Regions from separate parts of the Streptomyces sp. NPDC093984 genome, predicted to be linked through region 1. Evidence: riboswitches for the same ligand, from Rfam matches in the RefSeq annotation. Region 1 holds a riboswitch; each other region holds the start of a gene.
The links. Region 1 has a riboswitch for cyclic di-AMP ahead of ACIRC0_RS19395 (M23 family metallopeptidase). Riboswitches for the same ligand answer to the same signal wherever they lie in the genome.
Positions count from the first base shown of each region.

Region 2: linked by a shared signal. The riboswitch ahead of ACIRC0_RS07260 (M23 family metallopeptidase) and the one ahead of ACIRC0_RS19395 (M23 family metallopeptidase) in region 1 are both predicted to bind cyclic di-AMP.
Region 3: linked by a shared signal. The riboswitch ahead of ACIRC0_RS03060 (peptidoglycan DD-metalloendopeptidase family protein) and the one ahead of ACIRC0_RS19395 (M23 family metallopeptidase) in region 1 are both predicted to bind cyclic di-AMP.
Region 4: linked by a shared signal. The riboswitch ahead of ACIRC0_RS30780 (transglycosylase family protein) and the one ahead of ACIRC0_RS19395 (M23 family metallopeptidase) in region 1 are both predicted to bind cyclic di-AMP.

Region 1 covers NZ_JBIWIM010000004.1:741,974-749,345, reverse strand. Annotated here, with positions in the region: gene ACIRC0_RS19405 (PrsW family intramembrane metalloprotease) at 1-239, shown strand, start outside; gene ACIRC0_RS19400 (aldo/keto reductase) at 285-1,229, opposite strand; gene ACIRC0_RS19395 (M23 family metallopeptidase) at 1,318-2,340, opposite strand; cyclic di-AMP (ydaO/yuaA leader) riboswitch at 2,352-2,508, opposite strand; gene ACIRC0_RS19390 (PP2C family protein-serine/threonine phosphatase) at 2,720-3,925, opposite strand; tRNA gene ACIRC0_RS19385 (tRNA-Met) at 4,392-4,465, opposite strand; gene ACIRC0_RS19380 (dihydrofolate reductase family protein) at 4,583-5,731, opposite strand; gene ACIRC0_RS19375 (MarR family winged helix-turn-helix transcriptional regulator) at 5,811-6,320, shown strand; gene ribA (GTP cyclohydrolase II) at 6,666-7,304, shown strand.
Region 2 covers NZ_JBIWIM010000001.1:1,609,001-1,616,372, reverse strand. Annotated here, with positions in the region: gene ACIRC0_RS07275 (DNA topoisomerase (ATP-hydrolyzing) subunit A) at 1-84, opposite strand, end outside; gene ACIRC0_RS07270 (M16 family metallopeptidase) at 395-1,753, shown strand; gene ACIRC0_RS07265 (M16 family metallopeptidase) at 1,750-3,138, shown strand; cyclic di-AMP (ydaO/yuaA leader) riboswitch at 3,362-3,512, shown strand; gene ACIRC0_RS07260 (M23 family metallopeptidase) at 3,525-4,277, shown strand; gene ACIRC0_RS07255 (GntR family transcriptional regulator) at 4,502-5,197, shown strand; gene ACIRC0_RS07250 (HPr family phosphocarrier protein) at 5,496-5,777, opposite strand; gene ACIRC0_RS07245 (GNAT family N-acetyltransferase) at 5,934-7,372, shown strand, end outside.
Region 3 covers NZ_JBIWIM010000001.1:643,512-650,883, forward strand. Annotated here, with positions in the region: gene ACIRC0_RS03040 (MBL fold metallo-hydrolase) at 1-741, opposite strand, end outside; gene ACIRC0_RS03045 (carboxymuconolactone decarboxylase family protein) at 965-1,543, shown strand; gene ACIRC0_RS03050 (SGNH/GDSL hydrolase family protein) at 2,046-2,831, opposite strand; gene ACIRC0_RS03055 (DUF6250 domain-containing protein) at 2,958-3,695, opposite strand; gene ACIRC0_RS03060 (peptidoglycan DD-metalloendopeptidase family protein) at 3,852-4,787, opposite strand; cyclic di-AMP (ydaO/yuaA leader) riboswitch at 4,792-4,948, opposite strand; gene ACIRC0_RS03065 (alpha-galactosidase) at 5,272-7,344, opposite strand.
Region 4 covers NZ_JBIWIM010000011.1:34,456-41,827, forward strand. Annotated here, with positions in the region: gene ACIRC0_RS30760 (exopolyphosphatase) at 226-1,167, opposite strand; gene ACIRC0_RS30765 (DUF501 domain-containing protein) at 1,164-1,700, opposite strand; gene ACIRC0_RS30770 (septum formation initiator family protein) at 1,776-2,285, opposite strand; gene eno (phosphopyruvate hydratase) at 2,411-3,697, opposite strand; gene ACIRC0_RS30780 (transglycosylase family protein) at 4,090-4,785, opposite strand; cyclic di-AMP (ydaO/yuaA leader) riboswitch at 4,790-4,956, opposite strand; gene ACIRC0_RS30785 (transglycosylase family protein) at 5,155-6,141, opposite strand; gene ACIRC0_RS30790 (cytochrome P450) at 6,323-7,372, opposite strand, start outside.

The DNA of each region.
Region 1 (7,372 bases):
GGGAGGTGGCGCGGCCGGCGCTGGCGTATGCGGCCCGGGCGACGGCACCGGTGGCTCCGCCGGTGTGGCCGGGGTACGGGCACGCGGCCTTCCAGGGGACGCCGCAGTACGGCCCGGTGGCGCCGCAGTACGGCCCGGCGATGCCGCACTACGGTCAGGCGGTGCCGCAGTACGGTCCTGCGATGCCGCAGTACGGTCAGGCGGTGCCGTATCCGGAGTACAACCCCTATCGCACCTAGGAGTTGACGCGGTCTCGGCACCGCCGGATTCCGCCGTCCGACGGGCTACGCCGACGCCTCCGTCAGCTTCGCCACGTCCTCGTCCGTCAGCGTCAGGTCCGCGACGGCCAGCAGCGCCGGCAGCTGCTCCACCGTCCGCGCCGACGCGATCGGTGCCGCGACCGTCGGCTGGGCCGCCAGCCAGGCGAGCGCCACCGTCGGGATCTCGGCGCCCCGGGCCTCGGCGACCTCGTCCAGGGCCGTCAGGACCCGCTGCCCGCGCTCGGTCGCCAGGTGCTTGGCCGCGCCCTCCGCACGCGCCGACTCCACCGTCGTACCCGGCCGGTACTTGCCGGTCAGGAAGCCCGAGGCCAGCGCGAAGTAGGGAACCGCCGCGAGCCCCGCACGGGAGGCGAGGTCCTGCAGCGCACCCTCGTAGGTGTCCCGCGAGACCAGGTTGTAGTGCGGCTGCAGCGCCACGTACCGCGCCAGGTTCTCGCGGTCCGAGAAGTCCAGGGACTCCTTCAGGCGCTCGGCGGAGATGTTGGAGGCGGCGATGGCGCGCACCTTGCCCGCCTTCACCAGCTCGTCGAGCGCGCCGATGATCTCCTCGACCGGCACCTCCGGCTTGTCGAAGTGCGTGTAGTAGAGATCGATGTAGTCGGTGTCCAGACGGCGCAGGGACGCGTCGGCCGCGGCCTTGATGTTGGCGGCGGTCAGGCCCTGGTAGTCGGGGTGCTGGCTGACCTTGGTCGCGATGACCACGTCGGAACGGTTGCCGCGCGCCTTCACCCACTTGCCGATGATGGTCTCGGACTCGCCGCCCTTGTTGCCCGGCACCCAGGCCGAGTACGAGTCGGCCGTGTCGAGGAAGTTCCCGCCCGCCTCCGTGTATGCGTCGAGGACGGCGAAGGACTGCGTCTCGTCGGCGGTCCAGCCGAAGACGTTGCCGCCGAGGGACAGCGGGAAGACCTCGAGATCGGAAGAGCCCAGCTTGCGAAGAGAAGTCATGCCCTGTGCCAACGCCCGGACCGGGCCGGCGTCTTCCGGGAAGCCCGCAAAGATCTTGCAAACGATCAGGCTCTTCGCGGGGGTGGGGTCAGGGGTTGAGGCCCTTGCCGCGCAGCCAGGCCAGCGGGTCGATGGCGGCGCCGCCGTTCGGGTGGACCTCCAGGTGCAGGTGCGGCCCGGTGACGTTGCCGGTCGCGCCCACGCGGCCGATGACGTCGCCCGTGCTGACCTTCTGCCCGACCGTGACGCTGATCGACGACTGGTGGCAGAACCACAGCTCGGTGCCGTCGTCGAGGGTGAGGATCGTGCGGTAGCCGTAGGAGCCGGCCCAGCCCGCCTCCGTGATCGTGCCGCTGTGGACGGCCTTGATGAGCGTGCCGGTGGGCGCGGCGAAGTCCAGGCCGGTGTGGAAGCCGGAGGACCACATGGCACCGGCGTCGCCGAAGCGGGAGGTGAGGGTGTAGGAGGAGGTCGGCAGCGTGAACTGCCGGGCGAGTGCGGCGAGCCGCGCGGCCTCCTGCGCCTGCTTCTTCTCGGCGGCGGCCTTGGCCTGCGCGTCGTCCTGCGCCTTGGCCGCCGCGGCGGCGGCCTTCTTCACGGCGGCGTCCTCGGCGGCCTGCGCCGCCGCCTGCGCGATCCGGTCCTGCTGGGACTCGGCCTGCTGGATGATCCGTGCGCGCAGCGCCTCGCCCGCGCCCTTCGAACCGGCGGCGTCGGTGGCCTCCCCGGCGTCGGTCCGGCCGACGCTGCTGAGAGCGGTGGCCGAGCTCTTGGGGGCGCCGGAGTCGTCGCCGATGAGCGCCTTGGCGGATTCCGTGACCGAGGAGAGGTCCGGCAGGGATATGGACACGGGCGGCTTGCCGGACTGCGCGGTGGCCATGCCGCCCGCGCCGACGGCGGCCATCACACCGACGCCGAGGACGGTGGAGCTGCGGGCGAGCCCGCCCCCGCGCTGCTTGACGACGCGGTGCCGGCCGCGGACGGGGCGGATGGAGTCCTCGGTGGGGTTCCACTCCTCCCAGGGGCCCTCGTCGATGCCGGGTGCGACGTCGAGCGTCTGAGTACCGTTCGGGGCGAACGAGGTGTTCTGGGCAGGCCGGTTGAACGCCACGTGGGCGCACTCCTTTCCTTCCGTCTCGCCTACCGGGTTAGCTGACGGGTTCGGAGCAGGAAGGTCTCCTACGCGCGTATACCGGCCGTACGGAACGGCGGTATCCGCGTGATTCACCCCAAGGTGGTGGTTCCCCGGTTCCCTCGCGGGATTCGGCAGGCGCGCACGGAGCCGCCTTCGGTGACGGCTGGGACGACCGCGCTGCGTTATCGAACGTTAATAGACCCGAGGCCTGTATTCCAAGCCGTTCAGGCAGATCCGTTCCCGCCGCCGACCAGGACTTTCATGGCCTGAACGGAGGAAATCGGGCGAGTCGCCCCCGTCTCAGCGACCTCATAGGTATTGACCGTACGTCAGTTGTTATGCGGAAGGACATGGCTCACTCACTCGTCGTCACCGCGCTCAGGGGGCGCCCGGGCCGGCGCACGGCCAGCAGAGCCATGTCGTCCGTGCCGCGGCCACCCGTGTGCCGGGCGACCTCGCGCGTGACGGTGCTCAGCAGGGCGCCGGGCCCGGGGAAGACCCGTCCCGCGAGGCGGACGGCGGGGTCGTAGAACCGGCCGTGCGCGTCCCGTGCCTCCGAGACGCCGTCGGTGTGGAAGAGCAGCGTCGAGCCGGGCGGGAAGTCCCACTCCTCCACCCGGTCGGGCCAGACGCCGAGGTCGCCCATGCCGAGCGGCAGCGCGGGCTCGCGGGCCTGAAGTTCTCGCAGGGAACCGTCCGGGAGCAGGAGCAGCGGGGCGGGGTGGCCGCGGTTGACGATGCGGACGACGCCGGAGCCGTGCGGGATCTCGGCGAGGACCGCGGTGGTGAACCCCTCGTACGCGTCGGGCCCCTCGCGTCCGGCGCGGTCGCGTGACAGCGCCCGCTCCAGGCGCTGGGCGACGGCCTCGAGTGTCGGCTCCTGTTCGGCGGCCTCCCGGAAGGCGCCGATCACGACGGCCACGGCGGTCACGGCGCCCATGCCCTTGCCGCGCACGTCGCCGACGACGAGCCGTACCCCGTGCGGGGAGTCCTGGACGGTGTACAGGTCGCCGCCGATGAACGCGTCGGCCTGCGCGGCCTCGTAGCGGGCGGCGATGTCCAGCCCGCCGATCCGGGCGGCGGGTTCGGGCAGCACCGCACGCTGCGCGGCCTCGGCGATCTGGCGGGCGGAGGCGAGGCGGGCGACGTTGCGGCGGACCAGAACGTTGATGAGGACGGCGAGGGCGGCGACGGTGACGACCGTGGCCACCTCGGTGACCTCGCCCGCCTTTCCTAGCACGCCGAGCCCGAGGTGGACCGCGAGGACCACGACGACGGCCGCCGTGCCGGTGAGAACGGTGCCGCGCAACGAGAACAGGGGCGCGGCGACGAGCGGCGCGGCGGTGAAGAGGGGGCCGGCCGCGTAGTCGAACGGGGCGAAGAGGTCGAAGCAGACCCCGGCGACGATCAGCAGCCCGGGCAGGGCCCGCAGAAAGGCCCGCGCGTACGAGATCCGCCGCTCCTCGGCCTCCGTGGCGGCCTCCGCCTCGGCCCCTCCGTGCGCCGGCACCGGGAGGGGCCTCGCGCCGGGGGCGGAGACCGGGGCGCCGGGGTCGGGCACGGGGGCTCCGGGGGTTCCGGGGGCTCCGAGGAGCCGGGCGGATCGGCCGGATCGGCCCGACAGGCGGTCCTCGCGGTCGGGGAGGCACCCGGCGGACCGGTTGCCGCGGTCGGAGGGACGCCCGCCCGACCGGTCGTGACGGCCGGAGGGACGCCCGCCCGGCCCGTCGTGACGGCCGGAGGGACGCCCGCCCGACCCGTCGTGACGGCCGGAGAGACGCCCGCGCGACCGCTCGTGGTCCTCGGCCTCCTCCTCACACGGCCCATCGGGCCCACGCCGCTCGTCGGGATCGTCCTGCTCCCATGACCACCGCTCGCCTGCTTGCTGCACCACCCGTCCAGGCTTCCCGGAAGGGCGGCGGGGGGCGACCGCTGTGGGCCGGGCGGAGTAGCCGCCAGTGGGTGAAAGAGAGCCGGGGAAACACCGAGGGCCGGAGCCCTTTCGGACTCCGGCCCTCGGCCTTCAGTAGCGGGGACAGGATTTGAACCTGCGACCTCTGGGTTATGAGCCCAGCGAGCTACCGAGCTGCTCCACCCCGCGTCGGTGATTCCAGTGTACGCCATGCGCGCGACAGGTAGTGCACGGGTTTCACCCCCATGCCGTCCCACCAGCGATTTCCGGCCGTACGCGGAGCTGCTTGGCCCCCTTGGAGGCTCCTCAGGAACGGTCGGCCGGGGGCAGCAGATGGGCGTTCGGGGCCTTGGCCCGGTCCTCGTACTCCGGCAGCAGCACCACGTCCACGCCCGCGGCCGCCAGCAGCGCGTTCCCGTCAGCCGACGCGACGAACGTGTCCGGTTCCCGCCAGGCCGTCACCACCCGTCGTACCCCCGCCTCGATGATCAGCCGGGCGCAGGGCGCGGGCCGGGACGCGCGGCGGGCGCACGGTTCCAGGCTGCTGTACACCGTCGCGGAGGCCAGCCTCGGATCCGCCGGGTCCAGCTTCGCCAGCGCCGCCTCCTCGGCGTGCACCACGGGGTCGCCGCCCTCCCGGGAGTGGCCCCGCGCAAGTTCCGTGCCGTCGGCCGCGACGACCACCGCGCCGACGCTGAAGGCGGTCTCCGACGGCGGGCACCGGTCCGCCAGCTCGCAGGCCAGCTCCAGCCACCGCCGGTCCGCGGCCGAGGCGAGCCTCCCGGTGCCGGGCGCGGTGGGCACGTACCGCATCAGCACCACGTCCCCGACCGCGCGCGTCTCCACCAGCCGCATCCGCCCCGGCGGGTACGCGCCGTGCCCGAACATCCGCGGGGCGTCCGGCTCCCCCACGAACAGTGGCGCCACCACCAGCTGCACCTCGTCCGCGAGCCCCTGCTGGAGCAGTCGCGTGTGCACGCTCCCGCCGCCCTCGACCATCAGCCGCCGTACGCCCTTCACGTCGCCGAGGTGGTCGAGCACGGCCCGCCACTCCACGTCCGGCCCGAGCGCGACCACCTCCACGTCCGCCGGAAGCAGACCGCGCAGCCGCCGGGCGCCCTTGTCCGTCGTGTAGACGGTCTTCGCGCCGCCCGTGTGCCAGAAGCGGGCCTCCGGGTCGAGGTCCCCGGACGCGCTGACCGTGACCTTCAGCGGATACTCCGGCAGCCCGGCGGCGAGGCGGGCCGCGCGCCGCTCGGCCGAGTAGACCAGCAGCCGGGGGTTGTCGGTGCGCAGCGTGCCCGCGCCGATGAGGATGGCGTCGCTGCCCGCCCGCACCTCGTCGACCCGGTCGAAGTCCTCCGGGCCGGACAGCAGCAGCCGCTCGGGCCCGGTGTCGTCCAGGAAGCCGTCGAGGGAGACGGCGGCGGACAACAGGACGTGGGGATGGGCCATGGCGGCGCTCCTGGGGTCGGGACGATCCGGTGAACGAGGCAGCTTGGTTCAACTTTTAAACAATAACTACACTGCCAGTATGACGACCCGCTGGCTCACCCCCGAGGAACTGCGTGCCTGGCGCGCGTACCTGGCCGCGTCGTGGCTCCTGGAGGACGCGATCGACCGGCAGCTCCAGCAGGAGGCCGGCATGCCGCACCTGTACTACTCGGTCCTGGCCAACCTCTCCGAGGCACCCGACCGCCGTATGCGCATGACCGATCTCGCCGAGGCGCTGAAGATCACGCGCAGCCGGCTGACGTACGTGGTCACCCGGCTGGAGAAGGACGGAACGGTTCGCCGGGAGGGCTGCCCGACCGACAAGCGCGGCAGCGTGGCGATCCTGACGGAGGACGGCAGGGCGCTTTTGGAGCGCACGGCGCCCGGTCACGTCGAGACGGTCCGCTCGGCCGTCTTCGATCACCTCACCGAGGAGCAGGTGGCCCAGCTGGAGGCGATCTGCTCCCGGATCACGGAGGCGCTCCAGCAGGACGAGGAGCGGTCGGCGTGCGGCGAGCTGCCGTGGCGCCGGCGTTCGTCCACGCCGTGACCGAGGGGACGACGGGGGACACGGGAAAAAGAGTTGCTTGAAACTTAAAGCAGGGATAGAGTCTCGGCCGAGGTTGTGCTTCAAATCTGAAGCATGAGTCCGAAGCAGGAAGCGCATCCTCCGCACCCGCCATCGTCGGCCAGGAGAAAGACGACAGCCATGCGCGACGCACACGAGACCGCCCCTTCCCGTGACACCGGCGACACAGCCGACCCGCACACAACCGCCCCGCACACGGCGGAGCTGCCCGCAGCCGCCCTGGCCGTCCCCCTCACCGCCAACGACCTGCCCGGTGCCGTTCTTCCCGCCACCGACCTGCTCGGTGCCGACATGCCCGGTGCCGACATGCCCGGTGCCGACCTTCCGGCCGCCACCGTCCGCACCCGGGTGACGGTCCCGCTCCGCTTCGGCGACGGCTACACGGTCACCGCCGACCTGATCACCTTCCACGGCCTCACCGACGGGCAGGAGCACGTGGCCGTGGTCCTCGGCGAGGTGGCCGCCGGCCGGGCGCCGCTGGTGCGGCTGCACTCCGAATGCCTGACCGGCGACGTCTTCGGCTCGGCCCGCTGCGACTGCGGCCCCCAGCTGCGGGAGGCCGTGGAGCGCATCGCCGACCACGGCGGCGTCCTGCTCTACCTGCGCCAGGAAGGCCGCGGCATCGGCCTCTACAACAAACTCGACGCCTACGCCCTCCAGGACCAGGGCCTGGACACCTACGAGGCGAACGCCGCGCTCGGCCTGCCGGAGGACGCCCGCGACTACACGGCCGCCGCGCAGATGCTCCGCGCGCTCGGCATCGACGCCCTGGACCTGCTCTCCAACAACCCCGACAAGGCCGGCCAGCTCCGCGACCTCGGTCTCACGGTCACCCACCGCGTCCCCACGGGCGTCTTCACCACGGCCCAGAACGTGCGCTACCTGCGCGCGAAGGTGGTCCACACCCAGCACACGCTGCCGCTGACGGAACTGACGGCGGGCTGAAGGGGAGGGACGTTCCCCGCGCGCACATGCGCAGAGATCCGGGACTGTGTGATCGAGGACTGTGTGAT
Region 2 (7,372 bases), on a different contig from region 1:
CATCTCGTCCACGACGTCGATGTCGAGGATCTTCTCCTCGTACGAGTCGTCGGGTGGCGGGGTCTTCGTGCTGCGGCGGGCCATCGCTGCCGGCTCCTTCACCGTCTGTGCTGGGCATGGAAACGAGTCTGACGCCGACCATTGTGGACCGCCGCACCGACAACGGGGACCGGGGCCCTTCCGAGGGGCCGTGAAACCGGCCCGACGGCGATCACGACCGTCCCGGCCGCCCGACGCGTCAACGGCGAGCGTCCCCCACCCCCCGTAATCATGGTCTCGCTCTCGGCGTACGCCGCCCGGGAACTTCGCCACCGGTCGGCACGCTTGCATACAGTGACAGGACCGGCAGGAAACCGCGGTTTCCGCGACAGCTTCCGCGATCGAAGGGACGTACATGCCCATGGGTCACACGGCCACAGCCGAGGCAGGCTCCGGGGGCCTGACAGCGACCGAGCACCGCCTGGCCAACGGCCTGCGCGTGGTGCTCTCCGAGGACCATCTGACCCCGGTCGCGGCGGTGTGCCTCTGGTACGACGTCGGCTCCCGGCACGAGGTTCAGGGGCGCACGGGTCTCGCCCACCTCTTCGAGCACCTGATGTTCCAGGGCTCCGCCCAGGTCAAGGGCAACGGCCACTTCGAGCTGGTGCAGGGAGCGGGCGGCTCGCTCAACGGCACCACCAGCTTCGAGCGCACCAACTACTTCGAGACCATGCCCGCCCACCAGCTGGAGCTCGCCCTCTGGCTGGAGGCCGACCGCATGGGCTCCCTGCTCGCCGCGCTCGACGACGAGTCCATGGAGAACCAGCGGGACGTCGTGAAGAACGAGCGCCGCCAGCGCTACGACAACGTCCCCTACGGCACCGCCTTCGAGAGGCTGACCGCGCTCGCCTACCCCGAGGGCCACCCCTACCACCACACGCCGATCGGGTCGATGGCCGACCTGGACGCGGCCACCCTGGAGGACGCGCGCGCGTTCTTCCGCACCTACTACGCGCCGAACAACGCGGTGCTGTCCGTCGTCGGCGACATCGACCCCCAGCAGACCCTCGCCTGGGTCGAGAAGTACTTCGGGTCCATCCCGTCCCACGACGGCAAGCCCCAGCCGCGCGACGGCTCGCTGCCCGAGATCATCGGCGAGCAGCTGCGGGAGGTCGTCGAGGAGGAGGTTCCGGCGCGCGCCCTGATGGCCGCCTACCGGCTGCCGCACGACGGCACGCGCGCGTGCGACGCGGCCGACCTGGCGCTCACGATCCTCGGCGGCGGCGAGTCCTCCCGCCTGTACAACCGGCTCGTGCGCCGTGACCGCACCGCCGTCGCCGCCGGGTTCGGCCTGCTGCGGCTCGCCGGGGCGCCCTCGCTGGGGTGGCTGGACGTGAAGACCTCCGGCGACGTCGAGGTGCCCGTCATCGAGACCGCCATCGACGAGGAACTCGCCCGGTTCGCCGAGCGGGGCCCGACGGCCGAGGAAATGGAGCGCGCCCAGGCCCAGTTGGAGCGCGAGTGGCTGGACCGGCTCGGCACGGTCGCGGGCCGCGCCGACGAACTGTGCCGGTACGCCGTGCTGTTCGGCGACCCCCAGCTCGCCCTGACCGCCGTGAAGCGCGTGCTCGAGGTCACCGCCGAGGAGGTGCAGGAGATCGCCAAGGCCCGCCTGCGCCCCGACAACCGCGCGGTGCTCGTGTACGAGCCGGTCGCGGCCGAGGCCCCGGAAGCTGCCGAGACCACCGACGAGACCGAGGAGTCGGCGAAGTGAGCGAGCTCGCGACCATGGAGTTCCACCCGCAGCCCCAGCCCGGCGAGGCCCGGCCCTGGGCGTTCCCGGCGCCCGAGCGCGGCACGCTCGACAACGGCCTGACCGTGCTGCGCTGCCACCGCCCCGGTCAGCAGGTCGTCGCCGTCGAGGTGCTCCTCGACGCGCCCCTGGACGCCGAGCCGGCCGGCCTCGACGGCGTCGCCACGATCATGGCGCGCGCCTTCTCCGAGGGCACGGACAAGCACTCCGCCGAGGAGTTCGCCGCCGAGCTGGAGCGCTGCGGCGCCACCCTCGACTCGCACGCCGACCACCCCGGCGTCCGCCTCTCCCTGGAGGTGCCGGTCTCCCGCCTCCCCAAGGCGCTCGGACTGCTCGCCGACGCCCTGAGGTCGCCGGCCTTCGCGGACAGCGAGGTGGAGCGCCTGGTGCGCAACCGCCTCGACGAGATCCCGCACGAGATGGCCAACCCGGCCCGCCGCGCCGCCAAGGAGCTCTCCAAGGAGCTGTTCCCGGCGTCCTCGCGCATGTCGCGCCCGCGTCAGGGCACCGAGGAGACGGTCGCGAACATCGACGCCGCGGCCGTCCGTGCCTTCTACGAGCGGTATGTGCGCCCCGCGACGTCCACCGCGGTCGTGGTCGGCGACCTCACCGGGATCGATCTGGACGAGCTCCTCGGCGACACCCTCGGCGCCTGGACGGGGGAGCCCTCCAAGCCGCGTCCGGTGCCCCCGGTGACCGCCGACGACACCGGCCGCGTGATCATCGTGGACCGTCCCGGCGCCGTCCAGACACAGCTGCTCATCGGCCGTGTCGGGCCCGACCGCCACGACCGCGTGTGGCCCGCCCAGGTGCTCGGCACGTACTGCCTCGGCGGCACCCTCACCTCCCGCCTGGACCGCGTCCTGCGCGAGGAGAAGGGCTACACCTACGGGGTGCGGGCCTTCGGGCAGGTGCTGCGCTCCGCGCCCGACGGCACGGGCGCCGCGATGCTCGCCATCAGCGGCTCCGTCGACACGCCGAACACCGGCCCGGCGCTCGACGACCTGTGGAAGGTGCTGCGCACCCTCGCCGCCGAGGGCCTGACGGACGCCGAGCGCGACGTCGCCGTACAAAACCTGGTGGGGGTGGCACCGCTGAAGTTCGAGACGGCGGCGGCCGTCGCGAGCACGCTCGCCGACCAGGTCGAGCAGCACCTGCCGGACGACTACCAGTCGACGCTGTATCAGCAGCTGGCCGCCACGGGCACGGTGGAGGCCACCGCGGCCGTGGTGAACGCCTTCCCGGTGGATCGCCTCGTCACCGTGCTGGTGGGCGACGCCGCGCAGATCAAGGAGCCCGTAGAGGCGCTCGGCATCGGCGAAGTGAGCGTCGTCGCCGCCGAGTAGAGCGCACCGCACGCGCGCGTGCGCCGCGCCCGTCCCGGGGCCCTGGTGACTTTCCGTTCACCAGGGCCCCGCCCATTGGCGGGTTTGTCCGTATTGCCACAGAGGTTGCCTCTCTGCCCTGTGGGATGCGCTACAAACCCCGTCCTGCGTTTGCTGATTGAAAGACGGTCCGCTTAGCGTCATTCGGGCTGTCCGTCAGGCAGTGCGCCGCACCCGCGGCACCGGACAGTCATCGCCGAGTCCCCGTACGGCGCGAGCCAGGGGAGCCGGGGACCCAAAACCACAGTCCCTGGGGTGAATCGGGCGCGAGCCCGTAGGAGACCTTCCTGCTCCGAACCCGTCAGCTAACCCGGTAGGCGAGAGGGAAGGAAAGGACCAGCCACTTCATGGCGTTCACCTGCGCCACCGGGAAGCACCGTCGCCCGAGCCGTGTGAAGCGTACGACTGCGAACGCCGTCGGCGTGGCAGCGCTCACCACCACCGGTGTCATCGGCACCCTGGCCGCCCCGGCCCACGCCGCCGGCGCCCCCGTCGAGCAGACCGGGCTGCTCCAGGCCCTCACCCTCGGTGACTCGGTCGCGGAGAAGATCGGCGCACAGGCCGCCGCCCAGAAGCAGGCCGCCGAACAGAAGCGGGCCGAGGAGGCCGCGCGCAGGAAGGCCGCCGAGAAGGCCCGCCAGGAGCGCGAGGCCAAGGAGCGGGCCGCACGCGAGGCCGAGCGCAGGCGTCTCAACGCGTTCGTGCCGCCGATCTCCAACTCCTTCGTCTCCACCGGTTACAAGACCGGCGGCTCCCTGTGGTCCTCCGGCTCCCACACCGGCATCGACTTCCACGCCGCCACGGGCACGCCCGTGCACGCCGTCGGCGCCGGTACCGTCGTCCAGACCGGCTGGGGCGGCGCGTACGGCAACCAGATCGTCATCAGGATGAACGACGGCACCTACACCCAGTACGGCCACCTGTCGTCCATAGGCGTCTTCGTGGGTCAGCACGTCACCCCCGGCCAGCAGATAGCCCTCGCCGGGTCCACCGGCAACACCACCGGGCCGCACCTGCACTTCGAGGCCCGGACCACTCCCGAGTACGGCTCGGACATCGACCCCGTCGCCTACCTGCGCTCGCACGGCGTGAACGTCTGACGGCCGCGCCCGCGACAGTAGCGCCCGCACCCGACGGCCCCGGCTGATCAGCCGGGGCCGTCGTCGGCTTCAGCCGGGGCCGTCGTCGGCTTTCGAACGGCTGTGTGTCCAAAAAAAATCCCTGGATTCCGGCCCGCCGTCGGAAATTCCGGCCCACTGCAATAGAGTCGGTTGAACACGCGTCAATCGCGTACGTTTCGCGGGGATTAAGGCGGAGGTCGGTCATGCGTATTCCGGCGCACTCGGTCTGCACGGCGATCCGTGATGACATCGTCGCGGGTGTCTACGAGCGCGGCAGCCGACTCACCGAGGAACTCCTCGCACGCCGCTACGGCGTCTCCCGCGTCCCCGTGCGCGAGGCGCTGCGCACCCTGGAGGCCGAGGGCTTCGTCGTCACCCGCCGGCACGCGGGCGCGTGCGTGGCGGAACCCACCGAGCAGGAGGCCGCCGACCTGCTGGAGATGCGGATGCTGCTGGAGCCGCTCGGGGCCGCGCGGGCCGCGCAGCGGCGTACCGAGGCCCATCTCAAGGTGCTGCGCGGCCTGGTCAGACTGGGCCAGGAGCGGGCCAGGAGGGGCAACAGCGAGGATCTGCGCTCCCTGGGCGGCTGGTTCCACGAGACGCTGGCGCAGGCCTGCGGGAGCCCGGCGCTGACCTCGACGCTCGCCCAGCTGCGGCACAAGATCACATGGATGTACGCGGTCGACGCGCCGGCCGACCCCGTGGAGTCCTGGGCCGAGCACGGCGGCATCGTTGACGCCGTCGCGCGCGGGGACGGCGAGCGGGCGCGGGCGATCACGGCGCTGCACACGGAGCGCTCCACGGCCGCGCACCGGCTCCGCTTTCCCGGCGGGACGGACCGCCCGGACCGTGTGAGGACTTCGCAACACCCCGTAAACACGTCGGCGCTCCGGCTTTAACACAGGCACCGTATACAAAGAGGGATATTCGGCTGAGGCCTATTTTCGGCTGCCTGTTTTCGGCGTGCGTCCTTAAATTCGGCGTGCGCCGTTCCGGTGCGTCGTCTGTGAATTTAGTCGTGCGTGACGAATGCGCCGTGTGCCCTTTTCATTGCGTGCGCCTTTCTCGCCGTTCCCTGCGCCGGACTGCCGTCGTCGCCGGTTCTCGCCCTCCCGGACGGGAGCATGCCCGGCAACGACAAAAGCCGCGCCGCCATGAAGGCGACGCGGCTGGAGCGGGGTGCTGCTGCCCGAAGGGTCAGACGGTCTCGGGGAGTTCCTCGAGGCCCTCGGCGACCAGCTTGGCCAGACGGTCGAGCGCGGCGTCCGCACCCTCCGCGTCGGAGGCCAGGACGATCTCCTCGCCACCCTGGGCGCCGAGGCCCAGAACCGCCAGCATGGACGCGGCGTTGACGGGGGTGCCGCCCGCCTTGGCGATCGTCACCGGGATGCCGGAGGCCGTGGCTGCCCGGACGAAGATGGAGGCGGGGCGGGCGTGGAGACCCTCGGCCCAGCCGACGTTGACGCGGCGCTCAGCCATGTGTTGCTGCCCTTCAGGTGTATCAGGGTTGTCTAGACCAGTGTTCCATAGGTGAAGCGTGCCCGGGAAGGGCATCGTCCCGTCCCCGGCGGGCCGGGACCGGTCCCCTCAGCCTGCCTCGCGCCGCCTACGGACGCGAGCCTTACTCTGGGGCCCATGCAGACCACGTCGGACCGGCACGAGTACCCCGCCCACTGGGAGGCCGACGTGGTGCTGCGCGACGGCGGCACCGCGCGCATCAGGCCCATCACCGTCGATGACGCCGAGCGCCTCGTCAGCTTCTACGAGCAGGTCTCGGACGAGTCGAAGTACTACCGCTTCTTCGCGCCGTACCCGCGTCTGTCCGCCAAGGACGTCCACCGCTTCACGCACCACGACTTTGTGGACAGGGTGGGACTCGCGGCCACGGTCGGCGGCGAGTTCATCGCAACCGTACGCTATGACCGCATCGGTACCGACGGCCTGCCCGCCTCCTCGCCTGCCGACGAGGCCGAGGTGGCCTTCCTGGTGCAGGACGCGCACCAGGGACGCGGCGTCGCCTCCGCCCTGCTCGAACACATCGCGGCGGTGGCCAGGGAGCGCGGCATCCGCCGGTTCGCCGCCGAGGTGCTGCCCGCCAACACCAGGATGATCAAGGTGTTCACGGACGCCGGGTACCAGCAGAAGCGCAGCTTCGAGGACGGTGTCGTACGCCTCGAGTTCGACCTGGAGCCCACCGACCGGTCGCTGGCCGTCCAGCGCGCCCGGGAGCAGCGGGCCGAGGCGCGGTCCGTGCAGCGGCTGCTCGCACCCGGCGCGGTCGCCGTGATCGGCGCCGGCCGTACGCCCGGGGGAGTGGGCCGCAGCGTTCTCGACCACCTCAGGGACGGCGGATACACCGGCCGCCTGTACGCGGTGAACCGGGCGTTCGCCGCAGACCGGAAGGAGCTCGACGGCGTCCCCGCCCACCGCTCGGTCCGTGACATCTCCGAGCCGGTCGACGTCGCCGTGGTGGCGGTCCCCGCCGAGCACGTCCCCGAGGTCGTCACCGAGTGCGGCGAGCACGGGGTGCAGGGGCTCGTGGTGGTCTCCGCCGGGTACGCCGAGAGCGGGCCCGAGGGGCGGGAGCGGCAGCGGGAGCTGGTGCGGCAGGCGCGGTCGTACGGCATGCGGATCATCGGGCCGAACGCCTTCGGAATCATCAACACCTCGCCGCAGGTCCGGCTCAACGCCTCCCTCGCCCCCGAGATGCCGCGCCCCGGGCGCATAGGACTGTTCGCCCAGTCGGGCGCCATCGGGATCGCCCTGCTGTCACGGCTGCATCGGCGCGGCGGAGGTGTGACCGGCGTCACGGGTGTCTCGACCTTCGTCTCCTCCGGGAACCGGGCGGACGTGTCCGGCAACGACGTCCTCCAGTACTGGTACGACGACCCGGACACCGATGTCGCCCTGATGTATCTGGAGACCATCGGCAACCCGCGAAAGTTCACCCGCCTCGCCCGGCGCACGGCGGCGGCCAAGCCGCTGGTTGTGGTCCAGGGCGCGCGGCACGGGGGCGCGCCGCAGGGGCACGCGGTACGGGCCACACGGCTGCCGCACGCCACGGTGTCCGCGCT
Region 3 (7,372 bases), on a different contig from region 1:
GACGCGGTGCTCGTCGCCCGCCACGGACCACGACGCCCACAGCGTGTGCTGCCCGTTGCGCAGGCCGCGGCCGCAGAAGTGGCGGGCCGGGGTGGCGGTCAGTGTGAGGCCGCCGACCCGCGTGGACTCGTGCCAGTCCAGCTCGCGCAGCCGGTCCGCGGACACACCCCAGTGCTCCAGGTGGGCGCCGACGCCGAGCGGTATCGCGAACACGGTGTCCGTGCCGGCCAGGGCCTTGATGGTGGGCAGGTCGAGGTGGTCGTAGTGGTCGTGGGAGATCACGACGACATCGACGGGGCCGAGCGCGGCCAGCGGCAGCGGCACCGGGTGCAGCCTCTTGGGTCCGGCGAAGTCGAACGGCGAACAGCGCTGCCCCCACACCGGGTCGAACAGCACCCGGTGCCCGTCGATCTCCGCGAGCACGCTGGAGTGACCCATCCAGGTCAGCCGCAGTCCGCTCGCCGGGGGCCTGGCCAGGTCGGCGTAGGTCGTCGGGTGCACGGGGATCGGGCCGGCCGGGGCGCGGCGGGCGCGCTCCTCCTTGCGGAAGTACATCTTCGCCAGCTCCAGCGCGGAACCACCGGAGGGGCGGGTCCGGGTGCCCTCCGGGTTCACGAAGGCGCCGTCCGCGAAGTGCGGTGATCTGCGGATGCGCGCCAGGCGCTCCCCGCTGGGATCCACGCCGAAGGCGGTGGGTCGCAGCGCGCGGAGCCCGGAGCTCAAGGGACCGAAACCGGTCACGGCACCTCCAGTGGAGTGGGTGAGGTCCTCATTATGGTCGGCCCGTACGACAGTGCCGGGTCGGCCAACGTCACACGGCGGCGTCCGTCCCGGTCGCGGCTCGCCGCGCCGGCCGGATTTCACGTCCGCGCGGGCCGGATGTCACATCCGTGCGCGCCGGTCCGTCGTACCCGTGTGGGCGCTCGGCACGGAGCGCCCGGGAACGACGCACTGGAGGTGCCCCATGGCCCGTATCTCCCTAACCCCGCGCCGCACGCTCTTCTTCCGCGTCATGGAGTGGTATTCGAAGCGGACGTACGGAAAGGTCCTCGACCCCGGCAAGGCGCTCGCCCACCAGCCTCGCGTGCTGTGGAGCGATCTGCGGTTCGAACAGTCGGTGGCGAAGTGGAACAAGCTGGACCCGGACCTGAAGGCGCTGGCCGAGATGGCGTCGGCCGCGGCGATCGGCTGCGCCTGGTGCATGGACTTCGGGTACTGGGTGAGCCGGGAGCGCGGCATGGCCCGCGAGAAGCTGGTCGACGTGCCGCGCTGGCGCGACAGCGACGTGTACACGGAACTGGAGCGCGACGTCATGGAATACGCCGAGGCGATGACGGCCACCCCGCCCGCCGTCGACGACGCCCTCGCGGCCCGGCTCCTGAGCCGGCTGGGCGAGCCCGCGTTCGTTGAGCTGACGGCGATGGTCGCGGTGGAGAACCTGCGCTCGCGCATCAACGCCGCGCTCGGACTGACGAGCCAGGGCTTCAAGGACTCCTGTGACCTGCCGCCCGTGGGGGAACGGCGGACGACCTCCGCGCGGTAGCGGTCACTCCCAGAGCATGGGGTTCCGGCCGGCTTCGGCGACCGCCGTGCCGGCCTTCCAGAGGAAGCGGGTGACTCCTTTGAGGCTTCGGTAGGCGGGTGTCCGACGGGCCGGACGAGCGGCCCCGGCCCTGCGGGTCCGCCGCGCTCGGCTCCTGGGCGAGCCCCGGGTCCTCGCCCGTGAACCGCGGCGGCGGGCGCCTCGACGTCGTCGACGGACAGCTCCGCAGTCGCCGCCGAGATCGTCGGCACGGGCTCCGACCGCGTGGACGCCCCGGTCTGGGCCATCGGCGGCAGGGCGCGGTCCGGGTGGCTGAGGGCTGCCGCCCCCAGCCACCGGCCCCGGGCTCCGCCCCCGGATCCACGCTTCGGCCTGAACGGCCTCCCCCCTCCCCCGAGCTCTTCGAGCAGGGGGACTCGCAGACCAGCTGAATGATGCCGTCCGGTGCAGCCGGTTCGGGCACATCAGCCCCTCCGGCGGTCGAGGAGTGGAGGCCCGGGCCTCACACCGCCTGCGCGATCCGCACCCTGATGTCGTCCGGCGACAGCGTCCCCTTGGCCACCACCCGGTCCCCCGACGACTCTCCGCGCAGCCGCCGTCCGATCCACGGCACCAGGTACTCGCGCGCCCAGTGGATGTCGTCGCGCCGTACCTCGAACGTGCCGCGCGGCGGCAGGGGCGGCCACGGCTGGTCCGGATCGGCCGGTACCTCCATGCCGAGAACCTGGCCCGCCCGCAGGGCGACGCGGGTGTGGCCCTCGGGCGAGAGGTGGAGACGGTCGTCGTCCCAGGCGCGCCGGTCCTGCACGGACTTGAGCGACCACAGGTCGAGGACCGGGCAGCCGTACCGGTCCGCGATCGCCCGCACATGGCCGTTGTAGGTGGCGATCTTTCCGCGCAGATGCTTGAGCACCGGCACGTCCCGTGTGTCGAACCCGGTGGTCACCATCACCGTGCCGACGGCGGACGTCAGGACCGCGACGGCCCGCTCGAACCGCTCGGCGACGTCGTCGGGGTCGGTGCCCGGCCGGATGATGTCGTTGCCGCCCGCGCAGAACGAGACCAGGTCCGGAGCCAGTTCGACGGCCTTCGGGACCTGGTCCTCGACGATCTGGTCGAGCAGTTTGCCGCGCACGGCGAGGTTCGTGTACCGGAAGTCGCCCTCGGGCCGCCGGTCGGCGAGGAGGACCGCGAACCGGTCGGCCCAGCCGACGAACTGCCCGTCGGGCCCCGGGTCGCCGACACCCTCGGTGAAGCTGTCCCCCACCGCCACGTACGACCCGATCACTGATCTGTTGTCATTCTTCGAATCGTCTGCCACATCGGTCCATGATTCACCTTGTGATGTGAGCTACGCGACCGTAGGAAAAGGTTGACGGATGGTGAGATAAACCACTCGCCGCATCTGCGCCGATCAGGAATAGGCCTCTGATCGGGGGTGTTGGGCGAGCCGCCGGACGCTGAACCCGGTGATCCGGAAGTGGCTCCAGACCGTCCGGAACGCGAAGTGCCCGCTTGTGTACGGCTCGGAGTCCACGTAGTCGAAGACGAGGCGGCCGTTGTTCCACCACTGGACCCGGCTGCCGTCGGACACGATCCGGACGTGGTTCGGCTCGCCCGCGACGAGCAGCGGCTGCGTGTAGTCGTGGACCAGCGGGCGGACGCCCGGCTCGCCCACGTAGCGGCGCATTCGTGTCGTGGTGTTGGAGTTGGCGCCGTAGCCCACGTAGTACGTCTTCAGGTAGTCGTACTCGGCCAGGGCGCCGCCCCGCGGGGTGGCGAACAGGTCGTCCGGGGAGCGGACGTCGACGGCGTTCCAGAAGTTGTTGAGGTCGGAGACACGGTCGTTCGCGCCGCCGGCCGAGACCGCGGTCGCCGTGTACCCGAGGACGTACGGCCCCTGGAGCCGCTGCCGGAACCAGACCGTGGCGCCGCTCGGTACGTCGATGTCGAGCACCCCGCGGTCGGCCGTGACCGTGCCGCCGTCCTGCAGTTCCACGGCCCACTGTCCGAGTCCGTGCCGGAAGTCGTCGTACGCGAGGAGTCGCCCCCGGCGGTGGCGGGGCGCGGCGTTCGCGGTCGCGGCCGGTGCGAGCGCGGCCAGGGCGGCACCGGAGGCGAGTGCTCCGAAGGCTCTGCGAGTGGTCGTCATGCGGTACGACTCCTTGGGTGGGCGCGGCGGCACATTCAGAAAGCGCTTGCTCCCGATCACTGTGGGCCGTGGTCGCACTCCTGTCGAGACCGCGTGAACGCCGGAGGCCGGACCCCCAACGGGGCCCGGCCTCGCGGAAAATCGCGGCGGGTGGCGTCAGCCGACGGTCACGCCGTGGGAGCGCAGGTAGGCCACCGGGTCGACGTCCGACCCGTAGTCGGGGGTCGTGCGGATCTCGAAGTGCAGATGCGGTCCGGTGACATTGCCGGTCGCGCCGGACCGGCCGACCTGCTGCCCCTCGGCGACGGTCTGGCCGGCGGCGACGGAGATGTGGGACAGGTGGGCGTACTGGGCGTAGCGGCCGTCGGCGAGCCTGATGACGACCTGGTTGCCGTACGCGCCGCCCCAGCCGGCGGCGACCACGGTGCCCGCGGCGACGGCCTGCACGCTGGTGCCGGTCGGGACGACGAAGTCCACTCCGGTGTGGTGGCCGCTGGACCACATGCCGCCCGCGACGTGGTAACCGGTGCCGAGGACGGCACCCGTGACGGGCAGGGTGAAACCGGCGGAGACCGTGGCGGTCCTGGCGGCCTTCCTCGTGACGGCCCTGGACGGCTTGGACTTTGCGGCCGGCGGGGTGGTCGTCCTCGTCGCGGCCCGGGCGCCGTCCAACGTCAGCTTCAGCCCCGGGTGGATGAGCGACGGGTCGGAGCCGACGGCCGAGCGGTTGTCCTCGTAGAGCCTGTGCCAACCGCCGTCGACGTGCTGTTCGCGGGCGATCTTCTCCAGCCAGTCGCCGGCCTCGACCGTGTAGGTCCTGCTGCCGGTCGCCCGGTCCGCACCCTGCTTCACGGTGACGGGAACCGCGGTGGCGGCCTTCTCGGCAGCGGTGGCAATCCCCTGGGAAGCGGTGGCGGTCTCCTGGGAGGCGGTGGCGGCCTTCTCGGCAACGGACGAGGCCGGGGTGGCGGCATGGGCTTCGGCCGCCCCGACCAGGGGCAGCGCGAGCGCGGCGCCGCCGGTTCCGGCGACGGCGAGGGAACGGGTGAAACGCCGGGGCTTGGGACGGCGGTGCTTACCCTTCGCGGGCATGGTGAATTCCTCTCCGGCGCCTGCGAGGTGAGCTGTCGGGTGCGGACTGGAGATGTCCGGCCGTGCTCACGCACGGCTTTACCCCTAGCCGTTCCGGAGACCGGAACAGGCATGGTTCCTGTGGGTCCCCCGCTCCTGCCGGGCATGGGTGTGTGTGCGGGCTCCGGGCGGCGGCAGGATTCGGCGTTCCGTCCGGATGGATGGGGAACGTAAGCGAACAGGACGCGCAGCGACAACTGTTCGCCTCCCGGCGCGCACCTTTCTCATGCTCCTCACCGCAAGCCCCCGGTGACGCTCCGTCGATCCGGCGGCTCGGGGCTTCACCATTTCCCTGGACAATCACCGAATTACATGCACATGGCAACAGCGGAGCGTCACGCCTATGACACTGCTCACGTGCCGGCTCTTCAGAAGCCCTTCATCCAGGCCGAGTTACAAGGAATCAGTCAATCCGGGCACGACGATTTCAAATTCAGACGCAGATTCAGATCCGGCGCAGCCGGATGACCGTCGCATCGAAGTCACCGCGCAGCGCGGGCCGCAGCCCATGATGCAGAAGGACCGCGCCCCGGTGCAGTTCGCCGGTTTCCCGGCATTCGTACGTCGCCGCCGGGTCCAGGCCGCGCAGCCGCAGCGGGGCGACCGGCTCGCCGTAGTGCTGTGCCTGGAGCCAGGCGAGGACGACGCTCTCGTCGCCGAGGACGTACTGCACCGCGCTCAACCCGCCCGCCGGCGGCCGCAGCCGGTACAGGTCACCGCGCTGGACCACGGGCCGGATCTCCTTGTAGAGGCCGACCCAGTCCCGCGCTTCGGCCAGCTCCTCCTCGGTCCACTGCGCGAGGTCGCCGCCGACACCGAGCACCCCGGCCATGGCGCTGACGAACCGGAAGCGCAGCGCGCTCACCCGCCCGTTGAGCATCGCGTTCGGACTGTCGGTGACCCAGGCGGCCATCACCCGGGCCGGATGGATCTGGCTGAAGCCGTGCTGGATGGCGAGTCGGTCGAGCGGGTCGGTGTTGTCGGAGGTCCACACCTGGTCCGTACGGCTCATGACGCCCAGGTCGACACGTCCGCCGCCGCCCGAGCAGGACTCGAAGGCGACATGGGGGTGCGCGGCCCGCAGCCGGTCCAGCAGGGCGTAGAAGGCGCGCACGTGGTCGACCCACAGTCGCTGCGGGTAGGGCTCGCCGGGCCAGCCGGCGTCGGTGAAGCAGCGGTTGAAGTCCCACTTCACATAGTCGATCGGGGCGCTGGAGAGCAGGGCGTCGAGCTGCTCCCAGAGGTACTCCTGGACGTCCTCGCGGGCGAGGTTGAGCACGAGCTGGTTGCGGAACTCCGTCCGCTTCCGCCCCGGCTGGTACTGCACCCAGTCGGGGTGGGCGCGGTAGAGGTCGCTGTCCGGGTTGACCATCTCGGGCTCGACCCAGATGCCGAACTGCATGCCGAGGGCGTGCACGTAGTCGGCGAGCGGTTTGATGCCGGAGGGGAAGCGGTCCGGGTTGGGCCGCCAGTCGCCGAGCCCGGCGCGGTCGCTGGTACGGGTGCCGAACCAGCCGTCGTCGACCACGAACAGCTCCACCCCTATGGCCGCCGCCCGCCGCGCCAGCGCCCCCTGCTGCTCCTCGGAGATGTCGAACTCGGTGGCCTCCCAGGAGTTGTAGAGCACGGGGCGGTCCCGGTCGGCGTCCGGGACGATGTGCGCGCGCTGGTAGGCGTGCCAGGCACGGCTCGCGCCGCCGTGGCCGCCGTCGCTCCACAGTCCCGCGAAGACGGGGGTGGTGTACGTCTCCCCCGGCGCGAGGAGCAGCAGACCCGAGTCGTCGTACCCGGCGCCGCCGGTGATCTGCACCCGGGCGTCCGGGAGCTGGGCGACGGCGATCCGCCAGGTGCCCGACCAGGCGAGCACGCAGCCGTAGACCTCGCCGCTCTCCTCGGTGGCGTCCGTGTCCAGCGCGACCCACGGCAGGTGCTGGTGACCGGTGTGGCCGCGGCGGCTGCCGATGACCTTCTCGCCGTGGGTGAGGTCGGACCGCACCAGCCGGGACTCGGCCGCCCAGCGCCCGTGCAGGTGGGAGAGGCGCCAGCCCTCGCGCTCGGGCAGGGTCCAGGTGGCGGAGTCGGCGCGGAGGAGTTCGGCGGGGGCGGGGCCGTCGTTGGCGAGGGTCACCCAGCGCTCTACGACATCGCCGCGCATCCGGTAGTGGAGGATGATCAGGAGTCCGGCGTCGGTGAAGCGCAGCCGCAGTTCGTCGCCGTCGGCCTCGTACGCCTCGAACGCCCACTCCGTGCCGCGGCGCTCCTCGGTGCGCACGGACAGGGCGGGGCGCACGAAACGGGGGCCGCCCTCGACCGGGTACTCCTCGCGGCCGTCGAGCGGGGACTCGAAGGGCCGGTACGGCGGTGCCGGCAGGGCCGCGAGCGCCTCGGCGTCGGCGAGGGCGATCCGCGGGCCCCAGTGCAGGTGCAGCAGCGTGTCGTCCTCGGCGAGCCGCAGGGCGTAGCTGCTCGTGGGCCCTGACAGCAGCCAGGTGCGGCCGTCCGCGGCGATCTCCAGCATCACATGCCCCCACAGATTCGAACAGGTG
Region 4 (7,372 bases), on a different contig from region 1:
GCTCGCCTCCGCCGCCCCTGCCCATCCCGTCCCTGGGGGCTGCCGCTCCAGACCCCCGCTCAGGGCGACCGCCTGGGGAGGACTCGCTCCCGGGCCGATACGGCCACGCTGCCGCGTCCGACAACCAGCCCACCGCCTCCCAGCCCCGCCAACCCCATACGGCCGACCGCGCTACAGCGCCCGGCCCGGAGCCCCCGGGGTCGAGTTCAGGGAGGGCGGCGGTGGTTACGCGATCGACCAGGCGATGCCGTCGAGGATGTCGTGCTCGCTGACCACGACCTCCGTCGCGTCGATCCGTTCCATGATCGCCAGCAGGACGAGGGCGCCCGCGCCGATGACGTCCACGCGGCCCGGGTGCATCGACGGGATCGCCGCACGCTCGGCGTGGGTGGAGTGGAGCAGCGCACTTGTGATCTCCCGAACCCGGTCGTGGGAGATCCGGGAGTGGTGGATCCGCGTCGAGTCGTACTCCGGCAGGTCCTGGGCGATCGCCGAGACCGTGGTGACCGACCCCGCGAGACCCACCAGCGTGTGCGCCTCCCGCAGCGGCACCGTCTGCTCCGCCAGGTCCAGCGCCGCCTCGATGTCGGACCGTATGGCCGCGATCTGCTCCTCGGTCGGCGGGTCGGCGACCACCCCGTCCCGCACGAGGTGCCGCTCGGTCATACGGACGCAGCCGATGTCCACGGACCGCGCGGCGCGCACATGGCCGTCGCCGACGACGAACTCCGTGGAGCCGCCGCCGATGTCCACCACCAGGAACGGCGTGGCCAGATCCGTGCGGCCCATCAGCTCCCGGGTCGCCCCCGTGAAGGAGAACTCCGCCTCCTGGTCGCCGGAGATGACCTCCGGTTCGACGCCGAGGATGTCCACCACCCCACGGACGAACTCGTCCCGGTTCTCCGCGTCCCGGGACGCGGAGGTGGCGACGAAACGGACCCGCTCCGCGCCGTGCTTCCCGATGACCTCGGCGTACTCCCGGCAGGCGGCGAACGTGCGCTCCAGCGCCTCGGGGGCGAGACGTCCGGTGCGGTCCACGCCCTGCCCCAGCCGGACGATGGTCATCCGCCGCTCCAGGTCGACCAGTTCGCCCGTGTCAGGGTCCGCGTCCGCGACCAGGAGCCGGATGGAGTTCGTACCGCAGTCGATGGCGGCGACCCGCGTCACTTGGTGTCCTCCTCGGAAACCTCGGCCCCCACGCACGAACCCTTGCGCCACCACTCCGGCAGCATCGCGATCGCCTCGTCGCCGAGCGGGTTGACGCCCGGTCCGGCCGCCAGGGAGTGCGCCACGAGGACGTGCAGGCACTTCACCCGGTCCGGCATGCCGCCCGCGCTGGGGAAGCCCTCCAGGACCTCGATGGCGTCGCGGCGGGCGATGTAGTCCTCGTGCGCGGCGCGGTAGGCGGCGGCCAGTTCCGGGTCCGTGGCCAGGCGCTCGGTCATCTCCTTCATGACGCCGTCGGCCTCCAGCGTGCCGATCGCGGAGGCGGCCTTCGGGCACGTCAGGTAGTACGTCGTCGGGAACGGGGTGCCGTCGGGGAGCCGCGGCGCCGTCTCCACGACGTCCGGCTGCCCGCAGGGGCACCGGTGCGCGATCGCGCGCAGCCCGCGCGGGGGGCGCCCGAGCTGCTGCTTGACGGCCTGGACGTCCGCGTCCGTCGGCTCGGTGCGCGGGGTGGGCGGCGGAGGGGTTTCCATGGCTCTCTTTCGGGCTGTCTTTCTCATGGGTGCGTCAGGGTGCGTCGGGGAGCGTCCGGGCGCGTGACGGACGCGTCAGGGCGCGGTGCGCTCACCGGCCGGGCCGTCGGCCCTGTCCGCCTTGTCGGCCCTGTCCACCGCGTCCCAGAGGCCGGCGTACCAGGGGCGTACGGCCGTCGTACGGTCCGCGCGCGACTGCTTGACCGCGTCCGGGTCGATCACGATGTAGCCGGTCTCCCCCGGCATCACATAGTGCAGCCGCTGCCGGATCTGCTGCTCCGCGTAGGCGTCGTCCTGCCAGCGCGCCTTCAGGTCGCGCAGCTGTTCGACGCGCTTGCGGGCCTGCTCCTGCTGCCGCTCCAGGTCGGCGATCTCGCCGCGCTGGGAGACGTACTGCCGCATCGGGTAGGCCAGCGCCACGATCAGCGAGCACAGGACGAGGGCGAGGAGCGCGGCCCGGCCGGTGAGCCGGGAGCGGCGGGCCTGGCGCCGGGTCTGGGAGCGGTAGACCCGGGCGGCCGTCTGCTCGCCGAGCAGCCTGAGCCTGGTCGCGGTGGAGAACCGGTCGCGGTCCTTCCCGGCCATGTCTCCCGCCTCCCCTTCACACGCGCGTACGTCCCCGCACACGGTACGGGACCGAGTACGGGGACGTACGTACGACCGGCCAAGCCTTGCCCGGGCTTGCCCCAGCGGCTTGCTCCGGCCTCGTCTCAGCCCTTGAAGCGCGGGAAGGCCGAACGGCCGGCGTACACCGCGGCGTCGTCGAGGATCTCCTCGATGCGCAGCAGCTGGTTGTACTTGGCGACGCGCTCGGAGCGGGCCGGGGCACCGGTCTTGATCTGGCCGCAGTTGGTGGCGACGGCCAGGTCGGCGATGGTGACGTCCTCGGTCTCGCCGGAGCGGTGGGACATCATGCACTTGAAGCCGTTGCGCTGGGCCAGCTCGACGGCGTCCAGGGTCTCGGTCAGCGAACCGATCTGGTTGACCTTGACCAGCAGGGCGTTGGCCGCGCCCTCCTCGATGCCGCGGGCCAGGCGCTCGGGGTTGGTGACGAACAGGTCGTCGCCGACCAGCTGGACCTTGTCGCCGAGCTTGTCGGTGATGACCTTCCAGCCGGCCCAGTCGTCCTCGAACAGCGGGTCCTCGATGGAGACGAGCGGGTAGGCCGCGACGAGCTCCTCGTAGTACTCCGTCATCTCGGCGGCGGAGCGCTCCTTGCCCTCGAAGAGGTACTTGCCGTCCTTGTAGAACTCGGAGGCGGCGACGTCCAGGGCGAGGGCGATCTGCTGGCCGGGGGCGTATCCGGCCTCCTTGATGGCCTCGAGGATGAGGTCGAGGGCCTCGCGGTTGGAGCCGAGGTTCGGCGCGAAGCCGCCCTCGTCGCCGAGGCCGGTGGCGAGGCCCTTGCTCTTCAGGACCTTCTTCAGCGTGTGGTAGACCTCGGTGCCCCAGCGCAGCGCCTCGGAGAAGGACTCCGCGCCGATCGGGGCGATCATGAACTCCTGGATGTCCACGTTGGAGTCGGCGTGCGAGCCGCCGTTCAGGATGTTCATCATCGGCACCGGCAGCAGGTGCGCGTTCGGGCCGCCCAGGTAGCGAAACAGGGGCAGGTCGCTGGCCTCGGAGGCGGCGTGGGCGACGGCGAGGGAGACGCCGAGGATCGCGTTGGCGCCGAGGGAGCCCTTGTTGTCGGTGGCGTCCAGGTCCATCATCGCCTGGTCGATCAGGCGCTGCTCGGTGGCGTCGTAGCCGACCAGCTCCGGGCCGATCTGCTCGATGACGGCGAGGACGGCCTTCTCGACACCCTTGCCCTGGTAGCGGTTGGGGTCACCGTCGCGGAGCTCGATGGCCTCGAAGGCGCCGGTGGAGGCGCCGGACGGGACGGCGGCACGACCCGTGCTGCCGTCGTCGAGGCCGACCTCGACCTCGACCGTGGGGTTGCCTCGGGAGTCCAGGATTTCCCGGGCTACGACGACGTCGATGGACGGCACGAGCATCTCCTTCTTGGATGTGACGCTGGAAGTGCGGGGCTGTCTGCCTTGCGGCTGTGCCTTGCGACTAGAGCCTAACCGCCCCGGGCTGTCGGCCGGCCTACCGACCGTCCCGTGGACAAGGTGACGGTACACATTGTTCCTGCCCGGAACAAAGAGCCGGGGAAAGGTGGGGTGAAATCCGCGCGGCCGGGCGGCGAAGCGGCCGGAGGACAAGGGACCGGAGGACAAAGGGGCCGTAGGACAAAGGGGCCGGACAGCAGAAAGCCCCGCTCCGGCGCGTACGGGGGAACACGCACCGGAGCGGGGAGCCCGTGGGGACGGGGGTGGGCCCTCACGTGACCCCCACGGTGGGGGTCACGACTGGGAGGGGCCGCGGTCCGGCTACCGGGTGGCTGTCACTTCAGGTGCAGCTGCTGGCCCGGGTAGATCAGGTCGGCGTCCTGGACGATGTCCTTGTTCAGGTCGAAGAGCTTCTTCCAGCCGCCCTGGACGTGGTGGCTCGCGGCGATCGAGCTGAGGGTGTCGCCCTTGACCACCTTGTACTCGCCGTCGCCCTTCTTGACCTTCTGGCCGGTCGGGGTGGTGACGGTCTTCTTCGGGGCCGGGCGCTGCGCGGAGCGGTTGGCCGCCTGCTGCTCGGTCGAGCGGGTGGTGGTGCTCTTCGGGGTGGTGCTCTTCGCGCCGCTCGAGGAGCCGGTGGCCGCGGAACCGTTGTACGTGGCGCTGGTCAGGCCCTTGCCGCACACCGGCCAGGCGCCCTTGCCCTGGCCCGCGAGGACCTTCTCGGCGACGGCTATCTGCTGGCCCTTGGTGGCCAGGTCGGCGCGGGAGGCGTAGGCGGTGCCGCCGTACGCGGCCCAGGTGGAGTTCGTGAACTGCAGACCACCGTAGAAGCCGTTGCCGGTGTTGATGTGCCAGTTGCCGCCGGACTCGCACTGGGCGACGGCGTCCCACTGGGCGGCGGTGGCCGCGGAGGCGTTCCCGGCCGCGAGGAGCGGGCCTGCGATGGCAGCGCCGGCGACACCGGCGAGCGCGATGGCACGGGTGGCCTTGGACGAGCGGCGGTGCTTACCGTTGCCGGAACACAGCATGGTTCGTTCCCCTCACCGACGCCTGCGAGGTGAGCTGTCGGGTTCGGGCCGGTTGAGTTGCCCGGCCGTGCCCCTTGCGGGACACGGCTTCACCCCGAGCCGCTTCCGGTCAACTCCCGGACGCGGCGCCTACCTTGGGTCCCCCGCTCCTGCCTACGGCGCTTGACGCGACGACTGTTCCCGTACGGCCGCTGGCAGGATTCGGCGTTGCGACCGCAGGGGCTCGCTGTGGCGAGCGATCACGACCGTAAGCAGTCGATCGCCGGAATTTCAAAGACGATCAGGGCTTATGAGACCCATATCTCACTTTCACCAAACAGGACATTCAGCGCGAAGTGGGTCGCGAACTTCCGCCATACAAGGGGCAGTTCAGGACGACCCGCCGGTCGGGTCGGCGTCGAGGGCAAGGCTCTGACCGGGGAGGATGAGGTTCGGATCGGCACCGACCGTCTGCTTGTTCGCCTCGTACAGCGACGTCCATCCGCCGCTGACGTCAAGGGAGTCGGCGATGGACGACAGATTGTCCCCGGGGCGGACGGTGTACGAGCCGTCGACGGCGTCGCGCGCGTCCGCGGTGCCGCGTGAGGCGTGCCGGCCGGACGCGTCCGACGTACGGCCGCCCGCGGCACTCTCCTCGGCGCTGTCGCCGCGATGACGGCCGGCACCCGAGGCCTCGGCCGAACTCGCCCCCGAGGAGGCATCGTTCTGTGCCGACTTGTCCGACTCATCGTCCTTCGTCGTGGCCGTCGGCGCGCTACCGGACTCCTGTGCGCTCTTGGCGGTGTCGGCGGTCGACCCCCCGGACGAGGGCGAGGGTGAGGAGGGCAAAGCGGATGAAGAGGATGAAGAAGGCGACGAAGTGGTCGACGCGGACGATCCGGGCGAGTCAGACAGGCCGGAGTCGAGGCCGGAATCGGAGGACGATCCGCCGTGGGACGACGAGTCCCCGGCGACACCCGTGTCGACGTCGGCGGAGCCGGAGTCCTTGCTCAGGCCGTTCAGCAGGCCGCAGGTGCCCCAGACCCCGACGCCCCGGGCCGCCAGGACCTTCTCGGCGACCGCGATCTGCTGCGAGCGGCTCGCCTGGTCGGGGGTCGGCGCGTAGTCGAGACCGCCGTACTTGTCCCAGTCGTCCTGCGTCAACTGCAGCCCGCCGTAGTGGCCGTTGCCGGTGTCCGCGCTCCATGAGCCGCCGCTGACGCACTCCGCGACCTGGTCCCAGGTGGTGCCGGTGGCCGCGCTCGCGCCGGTGGCGCCGAGCAGCGGGATCGCGATCGCTGATCCGGTCACCCCTGCCGCGACGAGGAGAGCCGGAGCCTGACGGGGGCGACGGTGACGACCGTTCCCGGAGAGCATGCGGTTGCCTTTCACACGACAGCATCGACCGACGCGACGGCCGTGGCGTGCGGACCGCCGCGTTGCTGCGTGAACGTATCGGCACTAGATCGCTTGTCACAAGTTAATGCAGCGCAGATCACGTGAAGATCACAGAGGTGAGATCCTGTCATCTTCTTGTGACCGTCGGAGTGTTCGCATGTCATGTCCGGATGTCGGCGGGAGCTTCGTGACCTTTCTCCGGTACCGGTGTGAACGCCACGGGCAGCGTGCGCAGGCCCCGCATGATGAGTCCGCCGCGCCGGCGCAACGCGGACGGGTCGACCGCGAGCCGCAGGTCCGGCAGGCGCGTCAGGAGCGTGGCGAGCGCCGTCTGTCCCTCCAGGCGGGCCAGGGGCGCGCCCAGGCAGTAGTGGATGCCGTGCCCGTACCCGAGGTGCTGGTTGTCGCGGCGGGAGAGGTCGAGGACGTCCGGGTCGGCGAACCGCGACGGGTCCCGGTCCGCGGCGGCCAGGACCACCAGGACGGGGTCGCCGGGGGCGATGTCCTGCCCGCCGATGGTGAGCGGCCTTGTGGCGAACCGCCAGGTGGCCAGCTCCACCGGGCCGTCGTAGCGCAGCAGCTCCTCGACGCCCGTCTCCAGCAGGTCGCGTTCCCCGGCGGCGAGCGACCGCTGCAGACGGGCCCGCTGCCCGGGGTGCCCGAGGAGCGCGAACGTGCCGTTCCCGATGAGGTTGACGGTGGTCTCGAACCCGGCGAAGAGCAGGATGAAGGCCATCGCGGCGGCCTCGTTCTCGGTGAGGTGCTCGCCGTGGTCGGAGGCGCGGATCAGCCCGGAGATGAGGTCCTCGCCGGGGCCGGGCTCGGCGGGCAGCGCCAGGCGCTTGCGGTGGATGAGGTCGGCGAGGTAGCCGCGCATCTTCTTCACGGACCGTGCGACGCCGCCCCTCGGTCCTCCCCCGTGGCGGATCATCATCCCGGCCCAGTCCCGGAAGTCGTCCTGGTCCTCGCGCGGGACGCCGAGCATGTCGCAGATGGCGTAGATGGGGAGCGGGAAGGCGAACTCGTGGATGAGGTCGGCCTCTCCCCTGCCCGCGAACCGGTCGATGAGCTGGTCGGTGAGTTCCTGGACCCGCGGCGCGAACTCCGCGACACGCCGGGGCGTGAAGGCCTTGGAGACGAGCCGGCGCAGCCGGGTGTGGTCCGGCGGGTCGATGTTGAGCAGATGGGTCATCAGCTCGGCCTTGCGCTC